Regions from separate parts of the Mesorhizobium sp. 2RAF21 genome, predicted to be linked through region 3. Evidence: riboswitches for the same ligand, from Rfam matches in the RefSeq annotation. Region 3 holds a riboswitch; each other region holds the start of a gene.
What was found. A riboswitch is a leader RNA that binds a small molecule or an ion and turns the genes downstream of it on or off. The one in region 3 is predicted to bind cobalamin.
Positions count from the first base shown of each region.

Region 1: another riboswitch for cobalamin. It lies ahead of AB4136_RS16045 (ABC transporter substrate-binding protein); the one in region 3 lies ahead of AB4136_RS08340 (CbtB domain-containing protein).
Region 2: another riboswitch for cobalamin. It lies ahead of AB4136_RS20020 (ABC transporter ATP-binding protein); the one in region 3 lies ahead of AB4136_RS08340 (CbtB domain-containing protein).
Region 4: another riboswitch for cobalamin. It lies ahead of AB4136_RS16875 (CbtB domain-containing protein); the one in region 3 lies ahead of AB4136_RS08340 (CbtB domain-containing protein).

Region 1 covers NZ_JBFRGM010000009.1:85,708-90,001, reverse strand. The annotation lists gene AB4136_RS16060 (hypothetical protein) at 1-40, shown strand, start outside; gene AB4136_RS16055 (hypothetical protein) at 134-691, shown strand; gene AB4136_RS16050 (cobalamin-binding protein) at 697-1,509, shown strand; cobalamin riboswitch at 1,525-1,718, shown strand; partial or broken gene AB4136_RS16045 (ABC transporter substrate-binding protein) at 1,872-2,887, shown strand; partial or broken gene AB4136_RS16040 (FecCD family ABC transporter permease) at 2,895-3,945, shown strand; gene AB4136_RS16035 (ABC transporter ATP-binding protein) at 3,942-4,294, shown strand, end outside.
Region 2 covers NZ_JBFRGM010000012.1:17,787-22,080, reverse strand. The annotation lists gene pdxR (MocR-like pyridoxine biosynthesis transcription factor PdxR) at 1-797, shown strand, start outside; gene zigA (zinc metallochaperone GTPase ZigA) at 1,036-2,253, shown strand; cobalamin riboswitch at 2,406-2,611, shown strand; gene AB4136_RS20020 (ABC transporter ATP-binding protein) at 2,796-3,584, shown strand; gene AB4136_RS20015 (ABC transporter substrate-binding protein) at 3,605-4,294, shown strand, end outside.
Region 3 covers NZ_JBFRGM010000004.1:190,340-194,633, forward strand. The annotation lists gene AB4136_RS08335 (MFS transporter) at 1-944, shown strand, start outside; cobalamin riboswitch at 1,059-1,256, shown strand; gene AB4136_RS08340 (CbtB domain-containing protein) at 1,291-1,470, shown strand; gene AB4136_RS08345 (CbtA family protein) at 1,487-2,260, shown strand; gene cobU (bifunctional adenosylcobinamide kinase/adenosylcobinamide-phosphate guanylyltransferase) at 2,253-2,768, shown strand; gene cobO (cob(I)yrinic acid a,c-diamide adenosyltransferase) at 2,770-3,384, shown strand; gene cbiB (adenosylcobinamide-phosphate synthase CbiB) at 3,604-4,294, opposite strand, start outside.
Region 4 covers NZ_JBFRGM010000009.1:253,478-257,771, forward strand. The annotation lists gene cobU (bifunctional adenosylcobinamide kinase/adenosylcobinamide-phosphate guanylyltransferase) at 1-324, opposite strand, end outside; gene AB4136_RS16870 (CbtA family protein) at 317-1,093, opposite strand; gene AB4136_RS16875 (CbtB domain-containing protein) at 1,109-1,282, opposite strand; cobalamin riboswitch at 1,316-1,514, opposite strand; cobalamin riboswitch at 1,586-1,788, shown strand; gene AB4136_RS16880 (precorrin-8X methylmutase) at 2,019-2,657, shown strand; gene AB4136_RS16885 (precorrin-2 C(20)-methyltransferase) at 2,654-3,379, shown strand; gene AB4136_RS16890 (precorrin-3B C(17)-methyltransferase) at 3,376-4,140, shown strand; gene AB4136_RS16895 (hypothetical protein) at 4,104-4,294, opposite strand, start outside.

The DNA of each region.
Region 1 (4,294 bases), on a different contig from region 3:
GCGGCCCTATCGCCAGCGTCGTGCCTTGCAGGCGCGCTAGCTCCTCGAAATGCACTGCCGGTGACGGCCGCAAACTGGATCGGCTCGCGATCTGTCCGGTGATGGTGTAAGAATTCCGTCGGAGACAGCAGCCATGAAGCCTCGACAGAACGGCACGCCAAATGCAGGAAATGTGATGTGGATCGCCCTGGTTGCGACCGGCAGCGCGTTGTTCAGTCTGGCGCTGGCGTGCGCCACGCCATTTGCGGCCATTGCGACAATCGCGGGGACTCGTATGTCTGTGCGCCTTGCTCTGACGCTGACCACCGTGGCCTGGCTCGTGAACCAATCGACCGGATACCTTCTGCTCGATTATCCGCGGACATGGGATAGCTTTGCCTGGGGCGCCGCCATCGGCCTCGCTGCCTCGCTGGCCGTGGGCGCGGTGATGCTGATTCGGCGCTGGATCGCCTCCGGCCTCTTCGCGCTGGCAGGAGGATTCGCCTCGGCGTTCCTTGTCTACGAAGCTGTATTGTTCTTTGCGACCGCGCTGCTGCCGTCCGGCGATGAAGCCTTCTCTTTCGCGGTGATCGCGCAGATCCTCTGGACCAATCTGCTGGCGCTCGCTGGACTTCTTATCTTCCACCGGCTTGCGGTCGCGATAGGTTTGCTGGCAGCAGACGCTCGTGACCGCGCCACCGGCTATGCCTGACGTCGATGGCCGGACGCTATCCGCTTGAACGAATCGTCTGCCTCACCGAGGAAACTGTCGAGACACTTTATCTTCTCGGCGAACAGGACCGCATCGTCGGCGTGTCCGGCTATGCGGTGCGCCCGCCGCAGGTGCGCCGCGAGAAACCTCGTGTCTCCGCATTCACCTCGGCCGACATCCCGAAGATCCTGGCCCTCGATCCGGATCTGGTTTTCACCTTCTCCGACCTCCAGGCCGAGATCGTCATGAACCTGATCCGCGAAGGCGTGACGGTGCATGCCTTCAATCAGCGGGACATTGCCGGCATCCTCGCCATGATCCGCACCGTGGGTGCCCTGGTCGGAGCCGCCGACAAGGCCGAGCGGTTGGCGAAGAACTACGAAGCGCGGCTCCGAGACATAGCTGCTTCCGTTCGTGGCGCTCCGCGTCCGAAGGTGTATTTCGAGGAATGGGACGATCCGATGATCAGCGGGATTGGCTGGGTTTCTGAGCTGATCTGCATTGCCGGCGGCGACGATGTCTTCCCGGACAAGGCCGGAGCGAAGGCTGCCAAGGACCGCATCGTTTCCCCGGAAGACGTCGTGGCGGCAGCGCCAGATGTCATCCTCGCATCCTGGTGCGGCAAGAAAGTCGTGCCCGACAAGATCAGGACTAGGCCCGGCTGGAGCGCCATTCCGGCGGTCAGCAACAACCGCATTTTCGAGATCAAGTCGCCGCTGATTCTGCAGCCAGGCCCTGCCGCGCTGACCGACGGCCTCGACGCGATCATCGCGGCGCTGCATGGAGCCTCTCAAGCAAAAGGCGATGCGGCTACTTGATGCATGTGGTGCATTCCGCTAGGAACGAGTGTCGGTTTCCGTAAGGAAATAACAGGGAATTCGCCGCGGCCTTGTCCGCGAACCGAAACTGCCCCCGCAACTGTAGGCGGTAAGTCCATCTCGATCATGCCACTGGGATTAGCCCCCGGGAAGGCCGAGACGGACAATGACCCGTAAGTCAGGAGACCTACCGACAACTGTAACTGAACGCGCCGGGCGGGGTTGTCCGGGGAGGTTGTCGATGACGCTAGCCACACCTGGAGTGCAGCCGCATCTCGTCTGTTGCGACGTGATGACGATCATTGCCGTCCTGACCCGCATTTTCCGGCTCGAGTCCAACACCGATCGGAGATATCGTAGTCATGACCCTCGCACGCCTGGCATTCGCCGCCGCTAGCTTCACGTTTCTGACCGCCGCCGCATCGGCAGAACCAATCAAATATCCTCTGACGCTGCAGAACTGCGGCGAGACTCTGACGTTCGAGAAGGCGCCTGGTTCTGCCGTGACGGTCGGCCAGGCGGCGACCGAAGTCCTCTATTTGCTGGGCCTCGGCGACAAGGTTAAGGGCACGTCGGTGTGGTTCAACGAAGTTTTGCCGGAGTTCAGGAGATCAACGACAGGGTCGAGCGGTTGGCCGACAATGATCCGAGCTTCGAGGCCGTCGTCAATAAGAGACCGGAACTTGTCGTCATCCAGTTCGAATGGCATATCGGTCCGCAGGGCATCGTTGCGACGCGCCAGCAGTTCCACGACATCAAGATCCCGACCTACATCATGCCCGCCGACTGCGTGGGCAAGGACAACACGGTTGGTGTCGACGGCACGCGAAGCACCCTGTTCTCGACGGCGACGATCCACCAGGGCGTGCGTGAACTCGCTCAAATATTCGATGTCCAGGAAAAGGGTGCGGAAGTCGTGGCCAGCCTCACCGAGCGCGAGGCAAAGGCGGTCGCCGACGCGAAGGCTCTTAACCTCGATGACGTATCGGCCGTGTTCTGGTTCTCCAGCGCCGAGATGGACATCGACCCCTATGTAGCTGGCCGCAAGGGTGGGCCCGGCTACATCATGGAACAGCTCGGCATCAAGAACATCATCGAGTCCGACGAGGAATGGCCGGTCGTGGGTTGGGAGACGATCGCCAAGGCGAACCCGACCATGACCGTCGTCGCCAAGATGGACCGTCGCCGCTTCCCCGCCGACGATGTCGAAAAGAAGCTCGAATTCCTCAAGTCCGACCCGGTCGCCAGCCAGATGGATGCGGTGAAAAACAACCGCATCGTCGTCATGGACGCGCACGCCATGGATGCGACTATCCGCACCATCAACGGCATCGAAGTCCTGTCCAGTGCTCTGAAGGATTTCGGGCTGGCCAAGTAGGCCCGAATTGAGCCTTTCCCATACGCAAGCAGTATACGCCTCCCGGCTTCGCCGGGGGGCGCTGGTCATCGTCGCGCTTCTGGCGGCGGTACTTGCCGGCACCTGCATTGGAGAAACGCCGATCCCCGTCTCGACGGTCCTGCAGGTCCTGGCCAACCAGATGTTTGGCGCGACCTATGTCGTCGATCCGATCGACCTAGGCATCATCTGGAACTACCGGCTGCCGCGCGCGATCGTTGCCGCCTGCTGCGGCTCCGGGCTGGCGATCTCCGGCATGGTGCTTCAGTCGCTGCTGCGCAATGCGCTCGCCGACCCATACCTTCTTGGGATATCGGCCGGCGCGTCGACGGGCGCGGTGTCGGTTACGGTCGCTGGGCTGGGCGCGGGGGCGATCTCGATGTCGCTCGGTGCCTTTGCCGGGGCGGTCGCCGCTTTTCTGCTGGTCGCCGGGCTTGCCCGGCCGCTGGCGGCGGGGTGTCTCTGCACGGCATGGGCAGATCATCCTTGCGGGCATCGCCGGATCGCAGCTGTTCAACGCGCTGACCTCTTTCATCATCACCAAGTCCGCCAATGCCGAGCAGGCGCGCGCGATCATGTTCTGGCTGCTCGGAAACCTCAGCGGGGTGCGCTGGCCCGACGTGTGGCTGGCCGTCCCGATTGCGCTCGTCGGTCTGCTCGCCTGCATCTGGTATGCGCGGGCCCTAGACGCCTTCGCCTTTGGCGCGGAATCGGCTTCGTCCCTCGGCATCAATGTCCGACAGGTCCAGGTCGTCCTCATCGGACTGACCGCGCTGGTCACCGCCGTAATGGTCAGCATCGTCGGCTCTATCGGTTTTGTCGGACTTGTCATCCCGCACGCGGCGCGATTCCTTGTCGGCGTTCGACATGGCCGTCTGGGGCCAGCCGTCGCGCTCATCGGGGCCGCTTTCCTCATTGCTGCCGACGTTCTTTCGCGCACGATCATCTCGGGTCAGGTCTTGCCGATTGGGGTCATCACTGCGTTGGTCGGCGCGCCGGCCTTTGCGCTGATCCTCCTGCGCGGACGGCGCGGGCCATGATCCTCGAAGCGCGAGACATCGGCTGGTCGGCACGCGGCAAGCCGATCATCAGCGGCATCGATCTCGTCGTGAACGAGGGCGAGATGCTCGGCCTTGTCGGCCCGAACGGCTCGGGCAAATCGACGTTGATGAAATTGCTCGGCGGGATACCCCGCCCGACTTCAGGCGACATGGTGCTGAAGGGCAGGCCGCTTCAATTGATGCCGCGGCGAGAGATCGCGCAGCTCGTTGCCTTCCTCGAGCAGCAGTCGGAAACCACGGAAGCGTTCACGGTGAAGGACGCCGTCGAGCTCGGCCGCACACCTTGGCTCTCTCCGCTGCAGCCCTGGTCGCCTGAAGACGACCGAAT
Region 2 (4,294 bases), on a different contig from region 3:
CCTCATGGGGACTGTCCGTTCGCCCAAAGCCCGTTGACGGGGAGGGGTTGATCGTCCCGGCCGACAGCGCCGAGTGGTCCGGGGCAAGGTTGATCTGCGCAACACCGTGCCACCAGTTTCCGCTCGGCATGACGATGAGCCCGGCGAGGCGGTTTTCGCTGCTTGCGGCGGCGCGCGCGGTCGGTGCCTGGGTCCTGGAGGACGATTACGACAGCGAATACCGGCATCTGGGCAATCCGCTGCCGGCGCTGCAGGGCCTGGATGGCGGCGAGCGCGTCATTCATCTCGGTTCCTTTTCCAAGATGCTGTTTCCCGCCTTGCGGCTTGCCTATCTCGTTGTTCCGAAGCCCCTTGTCGATCCGCTGTGCAACGTCCGCGCGGCGACCGGCAACCACGCACCGGCCGCAAGCCAGCTGGCGCTTGCCCGCTTCATGGAACGCGGTCATTTCACCCGCCATCTGCGCAAGATGCGGCGACATTATTCGCTTCGTCGCGCGCGTTTCGTAGAGCTGCTCGAAAACAATCTGTCCGCCTGGCTGAAAGTGTCAAACAGCGAATGCGGCCAGCATGTCATCGTGGAACTGGACGAAAACACTCTCCGAGGGATCGACGACCAGGCTTTGGCAAGGGCGGGCGAAAAGCTCGGCCTGACCCTGGTGCCGCTTTCCGCCTTCTACGAGGGCACGCCCCGCAAGCAGGGTTTTGTCCTGGGCTTCGGCGCGCTGTCGGATCAGGACATGCTGAAATCGGTCGAGCAGTTGCGCGGGCTGCTAGCGACATTCACCCCGAAGGCCTGACCGACAGTTGCGCACACGCAATTGCCGACGTCATGTCGCGCGGGCCGTGCCGAAGACCCGCACGACAATTCCGCCGACACAGGAGATTTCAAACCGAGGCTTGCCTTTTCAAAATATGTTACGTTATAACAAAACTACCTCGCCAAGGCGGGCACCGATGCCGGACGTGACGACACGGCCCGTCCGCACCCTTTGCCTCACCCGCCGCAGACCTCATCGTCATCCCCGGAAAGCAGCCATGCCCCAACCCAGTCCAAACCGCCTTCCCGTCACCGTGCTCTCCGGCTTCCTGGGGGCGGGCAAGACGACGCTTCTCAACCACATCCTGCACAACCGCGAGGGCCGCCGCGTCGCAGTCATCGTCAACGACATGAGCGAGGTCAACATCGATGCCGCGCTCGTCCGCGACGGCGGCGCCAACCTGTCGCGCACCAACGAGCAGCTGGTTGAGATGACCAATGGTTGCATCTGCTGCACGCTGCGCGACGATCTGTTGAAGGAGGTGCGCCAGCTCGCCGAGCAGGGGCGGTTCGACTATCTGCTGATCGAATCCACTGGCGTTTCGGAGCCGCTGCCCGTCGCCTCCACCTTCGAATTCCGCGACGAGACGGGCGCCAGCCTGTCCGACGTCTGCCGCCTCGACACCATGGTCACCGTGGTCGACGCGGCAAACCTGTTGCGAGACTATTCCTCCGCCGACTTCCTGCGCGATCGCGGCGCTTCGCTCGGCGCATCCGACGAGCGCGCTCTGGTCGATCTGCTGGTCGAGCAGATCGAATTCGCCGATGTCGTCGTGCTCAACAAGGTCTCGGCCTGCGCCGCGCCCGATCGCGAACTGGCGCGCAAGATCGTCCGTGCGCTCAACCCCGAGGCCGAACTGATCGAGGCGGATTTCGGCCGCGTCCCGCTCGGCAAGGTGCTCGACACCGGCCGCTTCGATTTCGAACGCGCCGAACAGCACCCGCTCTGGTTCAAGGAGCTGAACGGCTTCAAGGACCACATGCCCGAGACCGAGGAATACGGCATCCGCTCCTTTGTCTATCGCGAGCGCCGCCCCTTCGATCCAATGAAGCTGAAGGCATTCGTCAGCCGGCCGTGGCCGGGCGTGGTGCGCGCCAAGGGTTTTTTCTGGCTGGCGACGCGGCCAAGCCATGTCGGCGAACTGAGCCAGGCCGGCGCGCTGGTCAAAACCGGCAGGCGCGGCCTGTGGTGGGCCGCAGTTCCCCGCAACCGCTGGCCCGACAGCAATGAATGGCGGGACGCCATGCTGCCCTATCTCGATCCAATGTGGGGCGACCGCCGCCAGGAACTGGTCTTCATCGGCTGCAATCCCATGAACGAGGTCCATATCCGGGCCGAGCTCGATGCCTGCCTCGTCGATTGTCCGGTCTTCGCGCCGGAGCTGTGGCGCGACATGTCCGATCCGTTCCCGAACTGGGAAGGGCAGGCGGCATGATCATCGCTTCGCTGCGCAAACTGTTCACCGCCCGGAGCCATATCGACTGCGACTGCCACCGCCCGCGCGTTCGTTATACGCCGCCCGGCGATCGGCCCGCCGCCGGCTCCGCGGGCGAGCATGAATGGCCATTGCCACGCGGCGGCCGCCCCAATAGGGTGCCCGACGATGGTTCCCCGAATCGAAAGGTCCGGGGTGAAAAGGGAACATGGTGAGGCTCTTCGGGCCGAGGCCATGGCTGCCCCCGCAACTGTAAGCGGTAGCAAAGTCCGAAATACGCCACTGGCCGACAGGCCGGGAAGGCAGGACCGAGCCGAGACCCGCGAGCCAGGAGACCTGCCATCGCAACGAGTTGACCGGACGGGGTGTGCCGGGAGGAAGCTTAGAGGGCGGCGTCTGCCGTCATCCCGGCCATCCTTCCGCGCCTGATCGAAAGAGAGATCGGTGGAAGGTATTGCTGCTCTTCGACGCAAACGCGTATGCCGCGCGGCGGCCGCGTCGGTCTCGCCACGCACCTCACGCGTCGCATCGGACGTTCTGCCATGAACGGGCCGGTTCTTCAGGCCCGCGGCCTTTGTTACCGGCCTGAAACCGGCGTCAGCCTCGTCGAGGAAGTCGGCATCGACCTGGCAGCCGGTGAAAGGCTCGCCATCATCGGCCCCAACGGCGCCGGCAAGACGACGCTTTTGCGCATGCTGTGCGGCATGCTGCGCCCGAGCCGGGGCACGGTCAGCCTCGAGGGCCAACGGCTCGACCGGCTGTCGATGGCCGAGCGGGCGCGCAGGATCGCCGTCGTCGGCCAGTCCGACCAGCCGGACCCACGCCTGTCCGTCCTCGACTATGTCGGGCTCGGTCGCATCCCGCATGCCAGCCTGCATGGCCAGGCGGACGAGCGCGACATCGTTGTCGATGCGCTTGGTCAGACCGGCCTGCTGCCGCTGCAAGCGCGCGCCATGGGCTCACTCTCCGGCGGCGAGCGCCAGCGCGCCCAGCTTGCCCGCGCCATCGCGCAGCGGCCGACCGTGCTGTTCCTCGACGAGCCGACCAATCACCTCGACCCCCGCGCGCGCGGCGAATTGCTCGAATTCGTTGCCAGGCTGGGCATCGCCGTCGTCACCGTCTTGCACGACCTGCCGCTGGTCGCGCCCTTTGCCACCCATGTCGCCGTCATGGACAAGGCGCGGTTGCGCGCGCTCGGCTCGCCGGTCGAGACGCTGACGCCCGCTCTGGTGCGCGAGGTCTTTTCGATCGACGTGTTGCGGTTCCCCCATCCGGAAGAACGGGACCGCGAACTGACGGTCTTCGACGTTCCGATCCGCCTTTCCCGCTGAACAATCCCAACGGAGTTCCCATGAAACGTCTTGCGCTTGGTCTTGCCCTCTCGCTGTTTGCATCGGCGGCTTTTGCCTTCCCGGTCACCGTCGACAATTGCGGCGTTCCGCTGACTTTCGACGCGCCGCCCAAGCGCGCGGTCATCAACGATCTCAACATGTCTGAAATGGCCTTCGCGCTGGGGCTGCAGCCCGAGATCGTCGGCCTGACCGGCATCACCGGCTGGTACAAGGTCGATGCCGCGTTCAAGGCCGCCCAGGGCGCGATCCCGGAACTCGCGCCGAAGTATCCGACGCTGGAAAACCTGCTCGCGGTCGAGCCCGATTTCTTCTTCGCCGGCTGGTATTACGGCATGAAGCCCGGCGGCGAGGTGACGCCTGATACGCTGGCCCCGCACGGCATCAAGACGCTGCTTCTCACCGAAAGCTGTATCCACGTCGACAAGAACCGCCCGGCGGCGTCGATGGACCTGTTGTTTGGCGACGTCGAGAAACTCGGCAAGATTTTCGGCAAGGAAGAGAAGGCGAACGCCCTGGTCGCCGGCTGGAAGGAAAGGCTTGGCACTATCACCGCCAAGGTCGGCAACCGCAGCGGCACGCGCGTCTTCCTCTACGATTCCGGCGAGGACAAGCCTTTCACCGCCGGCAAATTCGCCATTCCGACCGCGATGATCGAGGCCGCCGGCGGCACCAACATCATGGCTGACATG
Region 3 (4,294 bases):
CCGCCGGCGCGCTTTTGCTCGCCATCGGCTCGCTGTTTTTCGTCACCCATTCCTTGCCGGGGCAGATCTTCGGCATGCTGTGCCGGGTGATGGGGGCGAGCGCGCTGTCGATCACGCTCAACCTCTACATCATGGATCATATCCGCAAGGCGGACCTGATGCAGGCCGAGTCGCTGCGCATGGCGTGGTCGATGATCGCCTGGACCACCGGTCCGACGCTCGGCATTTTCCTCTACACGCATTACGGCATCTATGCCGCGCATGGCGCGGTCGCGGTGTTCGCGCTCTGCCTGCTGGCGCTGTTCTGGTACTACCGGCTGGGCGACAACCCGATGATCGTGCCGGGCAAGAGCCGACCCATCAATCCGCTCGCCAATATCGGCCGCTTCGTGCGCCAGCCCCGGCTGAGGCTCGCCTGGCTGATCGCCTTCGGCCGCTCCTGCTACTGGACCACCTTCTTCGTCTACGGTCCCTTGTTCATGGTCATCACCGGCCAGGGCAAGCTGGCTGGCGGTCTGCTGGTTTCGGCCGGCAACGCGATGCTGTTCCTGGCGATCTTCTGGGGCAGGGCGGGCAAACGCTACGGCGCCCGCAACGTGATGACGCTCGCCTTTGCCGGGATGGCGATATCGCTTTGGCTGGCCGGCGCCATCGGCGAACTCGTGCCGCTCGCCACTGCCGGCCTGTTGCTGGTCGGCGCCCTGTTCACCATCGCATTGGATGCCATCGGTTCCACCGCCTTCATGCGCTCGGTGCGCACCTATGAGCGTCCGCAGATGGCGGCCGTCTACCGCACCTATCTCGACTTTTCGGAGCTGACGCCGCCGCTGGTCTATTCCGTGGTGCTGGCCTTTTTCGGGCTGGGCTCGGTCTTCGCCACGCTTGGCTGCCTCGCCGCCGTCTGCGGCCTTGTCACCTGGCGCTACCTGCCGAAGTCGATGTAGCGAGCGCCTTTCCTTCTCCCGCAAGGGGAGAAGGGATGGCGCCCGGTCCGCACGATGACGCTTCTGCATCCACCGATGGCGGAATTTGGTTTGCCGGGCGGCGCAATTCTCCCTATAGTCCACGATGTCGTCGGTCCCTTCGGGACCAAGAGGGAATACGGTGGGGAGGGAAGAAAATGTCCGTCCGAAACCGTGGCTGCCCCCGCAACTGTGAGCGGTAGTCCTCTCCAATGCCACTGAGGTTCGCCTCGGGAAGGTGGAGAAGGGCGCAGATCCGCAAGCCAGGAGACCTGCCGGCGACAGCAATGATGGCAATGCCCTCGGGTGGAGGGCGAAAGGACAGACCATGAATACCGCAACCATTTCCCTCGGCGCCTCGACCTCCTCGCAGTCGCGCTTCCTGCAACTGGCGCTGGCCGGCCTGCTCGGCATTTTCATCGTCGGCTTCACTGGCTTCTCGCATATCGAGGCCGTGCACAACGCCGCCCACGATGCACGCCACTCGATGGCGTTCCCCTGCCACTAACCAGGGGGAACCCACCATGTCTGTTTTTCGCAACGTCGTGTTCGTCGCGGCGATCGCTGGGCTATTGGCCGGCATCGTGCTCGCCTGCCTGCAGGCCTATGCCACCGTTCCGCTGATCCTGAAGGCCGAGGTCTATGAACAGGCCGGCGGCGGTCACGAGCATCCGGCGCCGGCTGCTCCCGCGGCTGATGCCGGCGCGGCCACCACCGCCATGAGCACGCCGGCCCCGGCCGCCGCCGCTCCGGCCGAAGAGGAAGGCTGGGCGCCCGCCGATGGCGCCGAGCGCTTCTCCTTCAACGTGGTCTCCAATATCGTCACCGGCATCGGCTTCGCGCTGATCCTTGTCGCCTTCTCGGAATTCGCCGGCGGCATCGGCAACTGGCGCCAGGGCGTGTTCTGGGGTCTGGCCGGCTTTGCCGTCTTCACGCTGGCGCCGGGCCTCGGCCTGCCGCCGGAACTGCCGGCCATGCCCGCCGCCGACCTTCTGCCCCGGCAGATCTGGTGGGTGGCAACGGTGGTGGCAACGGCGATCGGCCTGGCGCTGATCGCCTTCCGCCGCTCGCTGCCGCTGACGATCCTGGCGGTCGCGCTGATCGTCGCGCCGCACATCGTCGGCGCGCCGCAGCCGGCAAGCTACGACACGCCGATCCCGGAAGGCCTGCACCACCAGTTCGTGGTGGCGGTCACCATCACCAATCTGGTGTTCTGGCTGGTGCTCGGCGCCGTCGTCGGCATCGTGCGCGGTCGCTTCACCGGGCAGGCGTCGAACCTTCGCGACAGCTTTGCCTGATCGGCAAAGCGTTTGCTTCATCATCGGCGGTGCGCGCTCGGGCAAGAGCGCGCATGCCGAAAAACTCATTACAGCGCTGCCGGCGCCGTGGACCTACATTGCCACCGCACAAGCCTATGACGAGGAGATGCGCGAGCGCATCGCCCATCACCGCGCCCGCCGTGGCGAAGGGTGGGAAACGCTCGATGCGCCGCTCGACCTTGTCGGCGCGCTCACGAGTTTGCCGTCGGGGCGGCCGGTGCTGGTCGATTGCCTGACGCTCTGGCTCACCAACCACATGCTGGCCGAACACGATGTCGAGGCCGAATGCGCGCGCCTTGTCGCCACGCTCGCCAAACCGCGCGGCCCATGGTTCGTGGTTTCCAACGAGGTGGGCCTGGGCATCGTGCCCGACAATGCGCTGGCCCGCCGTTTTCGCGACGCCGCCGGGCGTCTCAACCAGCAGGTCGCCTCGGTCGCCAGTGAAGTGGTGCTGACGGTTGCCGGCCTGCCGCTCAAGGTGAAATGACATGACCGGGATCGACGAGGCGGAAGCCGAGCGCCATCGCGCCAAGATGGCCAAGCGCAAGGCCGTGCAGGACGCCGAGGTGGCGGCAAAGACAATCGAAAAAGGCCTGCTGATCGTCAACACGGGGCCCGGCAAGGGCAAGACCACCGCCGCCTTCGGCCTGGCGCTGCGCATGCTGGGTTACGGCCGGCGCGTCGGCGTTGTGCAGTTCATCAAGGGCAAATGGCACACCGGCGAGCGCGAGGCCTTCGCGGCTTTCGGCGAGCGCGTCGTGTGGCATTCGATGGGCGAGGGTTTTACCTGGGAAACGCAGGACCTGAAGCGCGACGTCGCGGCGGCGCAAGCCGCCTGGGTCAAGGTCGAGGAACTGATGGTCGACCCGTCGATCAGCCTCTTGGTGCTGGACGAATTGAACATCGCGCTGCGCTACGATTATCTCGACCTCGACCGTGTCGTGGCGGCGCTGAAGGGCCGGCGCGAGGGGCTGCATGTCGTCGTCACCGGCCGCAACGCCAAGCCGTCGCTGGTCGAAGCCGCCGACCTCGTCACCGAAATGGGCGCCACCAAGCACCACTTTTCCGCCGGCGTGAAGGCGCAGCAGGGCATCGAGTTTTAGGCACCTTTACTTCCCTTCTCCCCCTGAGGGAGAAGGTGGATCGGCGCGTAGCGCCGAGACGGATGAGGGGTGTTGGAAGAAACGAGACGGCGCGAGAATAGAATTGCTTCGGCGCTATCCTGGTTTGGGTAAGTTGCGCTCCGGCCAACACCCCTCATCCGACCTCGCCTTCGGCTCGGCCACCTTCTCCCACAAGGGGAGAAGGAAGACCGCCGTCGCCTACCACAGCACCAGCGCCACCACCCCGAACAGCGCGATCAGCAGCATGTCGGCCGCCCAATAGAGCCGGAGCGCTTGGCGGATGTCAGCGCTGGTGACGGCGGTGCGGCCGCCTTCGCCCATATGGCGGCCTTCGACCAGCACGCCGCCATAGGAGCGTGGACCGGCGAGCGCCAGACCCAGCGCACCTGCCATCGCGGCTTCCGGCCAGCCGGCATTGGGCGAGCGGTGAAAGCGCGCGTCGCGCCACATGGCGCGCCAGGCCTCGGCCGAGTCGGCACCCCTGACGAAGAAGGCGGCAGCGACGATCAAAAGGCCGGTCAGGCGCGAGGCGGGCAAATTGATCAGATCGTCGAAGCGCGCCGCCGCCCAGCCAAAGGCCTCGTGGCGCTCGCTGCGGTGGCCGATCATGGAATCGGCGGTGTTGGCGGCCTTGTAGGCGACGCCGCCGGCCAGCCCGCCGATGCCCAGCCAGAAGGCGGGCGCGACGATGCCGTCGGAGAAATTCTCGGCCAGGCTTTCGATCGCCGCGCGGCCGACCGCCGCCTCGTCGAGTTTTTCAGGGTCGCGGCCGACGATCATGGAGACCGCCTTGCGGCCGGCCGCCAGCCCGCCCGAGTCCAGCGCGTCCGCCACCGCCTCGACATGGGCAGCCAGGCTCTTCTGCGACAGCAGCGAACTCGCCAGCAGC
Region 4 (4,294 bases), on a different contig from region 3:
CCGCCGGCATTCGGCGTCAAGATCATGTTCAGCCAGCATGTGGTTGGTCAGCCACAGCGTCAGGCAGTCGACCAGCACCGGCTGTCCATCGGCCAGAGCCTCGAGCGCGCCGGCAAGGTCGAGCGGCGCATCGACGGTCCCCCAGCCTTCGCCACGCCGCGAGCGGTGCAGCGCGATGCGCTCGCGCATCTCCTGGTCATAGCCTTCAGCGGTGGCGATATAGGTCCACGGAGACGGATAGGCCGTCACCAGTTTTTCGGCATGCGCGCTCTTTCCGGAGCGCGCACCGCCGATGATGAAGGTCAATCCTTTGCGATCAGGCAAAGCTGTCGCGCAGGCTGGTCGCCGTGCCGGTGAAGCGTCCGCGCACCACGCCGACGATGGCGCCAATCACCAGCCAGAACACCAGATTGGTCACCGTCACCGCCACCACGAACTGGTGATGCAGATCTTCGGGGATCGGCGTCTCGAAGCTGTCGGGCTGCGGCGCGCCGACAATATGCGGCGCCACGATCAAGGCCACGGCAAGAATCGCCAGCGGCAGCGATTTGCGGAAGGCGATCAGCCCAAGACCGGCCGCGGTTGCCGCCACCGTTGCCCACCACCAGATCTGGCGCTGGGTGAGATCGGCCGCCGGCATCGCCGGCAGTTCCGGCGGCAGGCCGAGACCAGGCGCCAGCGTGAACACGGCAAAACCGGCCAGCCCCCAGAACACGCCCTGGCGCCAATTGCCGATGCCGCCTGCGAATTCGGAAACCGCGACCAGCACCAGCGCGAAGCCGATGCCGGTGACGATGTTGGCCAGCACGCTGAAGGCGAAGCGCTCGAAGCCGTCGGCCGGCGCCCAGCCTTCGTCCTCAGCCGGAGCGACCGCTTCGGTCGGCGCCGGTGCGACGCTGCTCATGGCATTGGTGTCCGTAGCGTTGGCCGCTGGCGCTGCCGCGGCATGCTCATGGCCGCCACCGGCCTGCTCGTAGACCTCCGCCTTCAGGATGAGCGGCACGGTGGCAAAGGCCTGCATGCAGTCGAGAACGACGCCGGCCACGAGCCCCGCGATCGCCGCGATGAACACGACGCTGCGAAACAGATTCATGATGTCAGGTCCTCGTCAGTGGCAGGGAAACGCCATCGAATGGCGATAGTCATGTCCGGCATTGTGAACGGCTTCCACGTGAGAGAAGCCGACGAAACCGATGAGGAAGAGGCCGAGCAGACCCGCCGAGGCGAACTGAAGATGACGCGCCTGTACTGAGACGGAAGCACCGAGAGTTGAAGTTGCCATGTTTAATCCTTTCGCCCTCCACCCGAGGACTCGATTGCAGTTGCGTCAACGGCAGGTATCCTGGCTCGCGGGTCAAGGCTCTGCTCCACCTTCCCGGGACCTTCGCCCCAGTGGCATGTCGGAGAAAGCTCGCCGCTTACAGTTGCGGGGGCAGCCGCGGAATTGGATCTCGCGATCCTCACCACATTCCCTATCGCGTCCCTAACATGGAACCGCCAACGCCACCACAATAGATGAAATCATGGATGCGGCAAACATAATCTTCGCTGCGTTGATGTACAGTTGACATCGAGGAGCGCCGTGCACTAAATGCCTGTCGACGGTCCATCCGCCCTAAAGCGGAAGGCTAAGAGGGAATGCGGCAAGCCTGCCTTTAGGTTCATCCGCAGCTGTCCCCGCAACTGTAGCCGGAGAGTTTCGCGCAATTCGCCACTGGAGGTGTCCGGGAAGGCAGCGCGAGACGATGATCCGGGAGCCAGGAGACCTGCCGTCGGCAATTTATTCCGACCGCCCAGCGGGTGCCCTGGGCAAGGAGCAGGACTTTGAAGATCGGTCTTCCGACGCCATGGACGCGTCCGCCGTCTGGCGAGCGACATGAACGTTGTCGTGTGCAATTCATGCCGTCATCCCGACGCTCCGCGTCCGAGACGCAGCTTATGACCGACGCAATGCGTTCTGATCGGCTCCCGCCCCGATACATCGCCCAACAAAGCAGAAATTTCGAGCGACCGGCAGGATGAGCGCCCCCGGTTCCGATTACATCCGCGATGGCGACGCCATCTACAATAAATCCTTCGCGATCATTCGCGCGGAAGCCGACCTGTCGCGCTTCTCGGACGCCGAGGCAGATGTCGCGGTGCGCATGATCCATGCCTGTGGCGTGGTCGATGCAGCACGCCATTTCGAATTCTCGCCGACATTCGTGGAAACAGCGCGGTCCGCATTGAAATCCGGCGCGCCAATCTTCTGTGATGCCGAAATGGTCGCCCACGGCGTGACGCGGGCGCGCCTGCCGGCCGCCAATGAGGTCATCTGTACACTGCGAGATTCGCGCACGCCTGACCTCGCCAGGACGCTCCACAATACGCGATCCGCCACCGCGCTGGAACTCTGGCGTGATCGCCTCGAAGGCTCGGTCGTCGCCATCGGCAATGCGCCAACGGCGCTATTCTATCTGCTCGACATGATCGCGGGCGGTGCGCCGAGGCCGGCAGCCATCATAGGCATGCCAGTCGGCTTCGTTGGTGCTGCCGAATCCAAGGACGCCCTGGCGGACGGCGGCTCCGGCATGCCTTTCGCTATTGTTCGTGGGCGAATGGGCGGCAGCGCAATGACGGCGGCAACGGTCAATGCGCTGGCGAGGGCTGGGCTGTGAGCGGGCAGCTGACCGGCGTCGGCACCGGGCCGGGCGATCCCGAGCTGCTCACGCTCAAGGCAATACGTGCACTAGCTGAAGCCGACGTTGTGGCGCATTTCGCAAAACGCGGCAACGACAGCAATTCACGTCGCATCGTGGTGGCGCATCTCAAGCCCGGCGTCATCGAACTGCCACTGCTCTATCCGGTGACCACCGAGATCGACAAGGCGCATGACGACTACCGCTCGGCCATCACCGATTTTTACGAGCGCTCCGCGCAGGAGGTCGCGGACCATCTCAGCGCAGGCCGCAACGTCGCCGTGTTGAGCGAAGGCGATCCGCTCTTCTACGGCTCCTACATGCATCTTCATGTTCGCCTGGCGCATCTCTACCCGACGGAAGTCGTTCCCGGCATCACGGCCATGTCGGGATGCTGGTCGGAGGCCGGCGTCCCGATCGTGCAGGGCGACGACATCCTGACCGTCCTGCCGGGCACCCTGTCAGAAACCGATCTCGCGCGGCGCCTGCGGCACATCGACGCTGCCGTGATCATGAAGATCGGCCGCAATCTGGGGAAAATCCGCCGCGCCCTGCAGGCCGCAGGCAAGCTCGACCGGGCGATTTATGTCGAGCGTGGCACGATGGAGAACAAGACCAATGTCCGGCTCGCGGACAAGCCGGACGATAAGGCGCCCTATTTCTCGCTGGTGCTCGTTCCTGGCTGGACGGCAAAGCTATGAGCGGGAGGCTCGTCGTCGTCGGCCTCGGTCCAGGCAATCCGGACCAGATTACGCCCGAGGCACGCGGGGCCGTTGGCGAGGCAACCGATCTGTTCGGCTACGGCCCCTATGTCGAACGCGTCGAGCTCGGTGCGCATCAGACGCGCTATGCCTCAGACAATCGCGAGGAAATCTCCCGCGCCTCCGCTGCGCTCGAAATGGCCGCGTCCGGTCGCCACGTTGCGGTCGTGTCCGGAGGGGATGCAGGCGTATTCGCCATGGCGGCCGCCGTCTGCGAGGCGATCGAGCACGGCCCGCAAGCCTGGCGCGGCATCGATGTCTCCGTCGTGCCCGGTGTTACCGCCATGCTCGCGGTCGCCGCCCGTATCGGCGCGCCGCTCGGCCATGATTTCTGCGCCATGTCGCTTTCTGACAATCTTAAACCCTGGGACGTGATCGAAGCGCGGTTGCGCGCCGTGGCCACTGCCGGTTTCGTCATCGCGCTCTACAACCCGATCAGCCGCGGTCGCCCTTGGCAGTTGGGAAACGCGTTCGAGATCCTGCGCGAAATCCTCCCTGCGACAACGCCGGTAGTCTTCGGGCGCGCGGTGGGACGGCCTGACGAGCGCATTGCCGTGATGCCGGTTGGCGAAGCGGATGCAACACTGGCCGACATGGCGACCTGTGTCATCATAGGTTCGGCCGAAACGCGAATCATCGAACGCGACGGTCTGCCGCCCCTGGTCTATTCGCCGCGTTCAGCGGGAATGCTGAGCAGATGATCCATGGCGCGCAACACCTCGTCGACGCTGAAGACGCGCGCTCCGCCCGCAGCCTCGGGTCGAGTGACCATGACCACCGGGAGGCCGAGCACCCGGGTCGGGTCTCTGCCGCTGAAGGGACTGCGCGCAAGGATATATTCGGCATTAGGCAGTT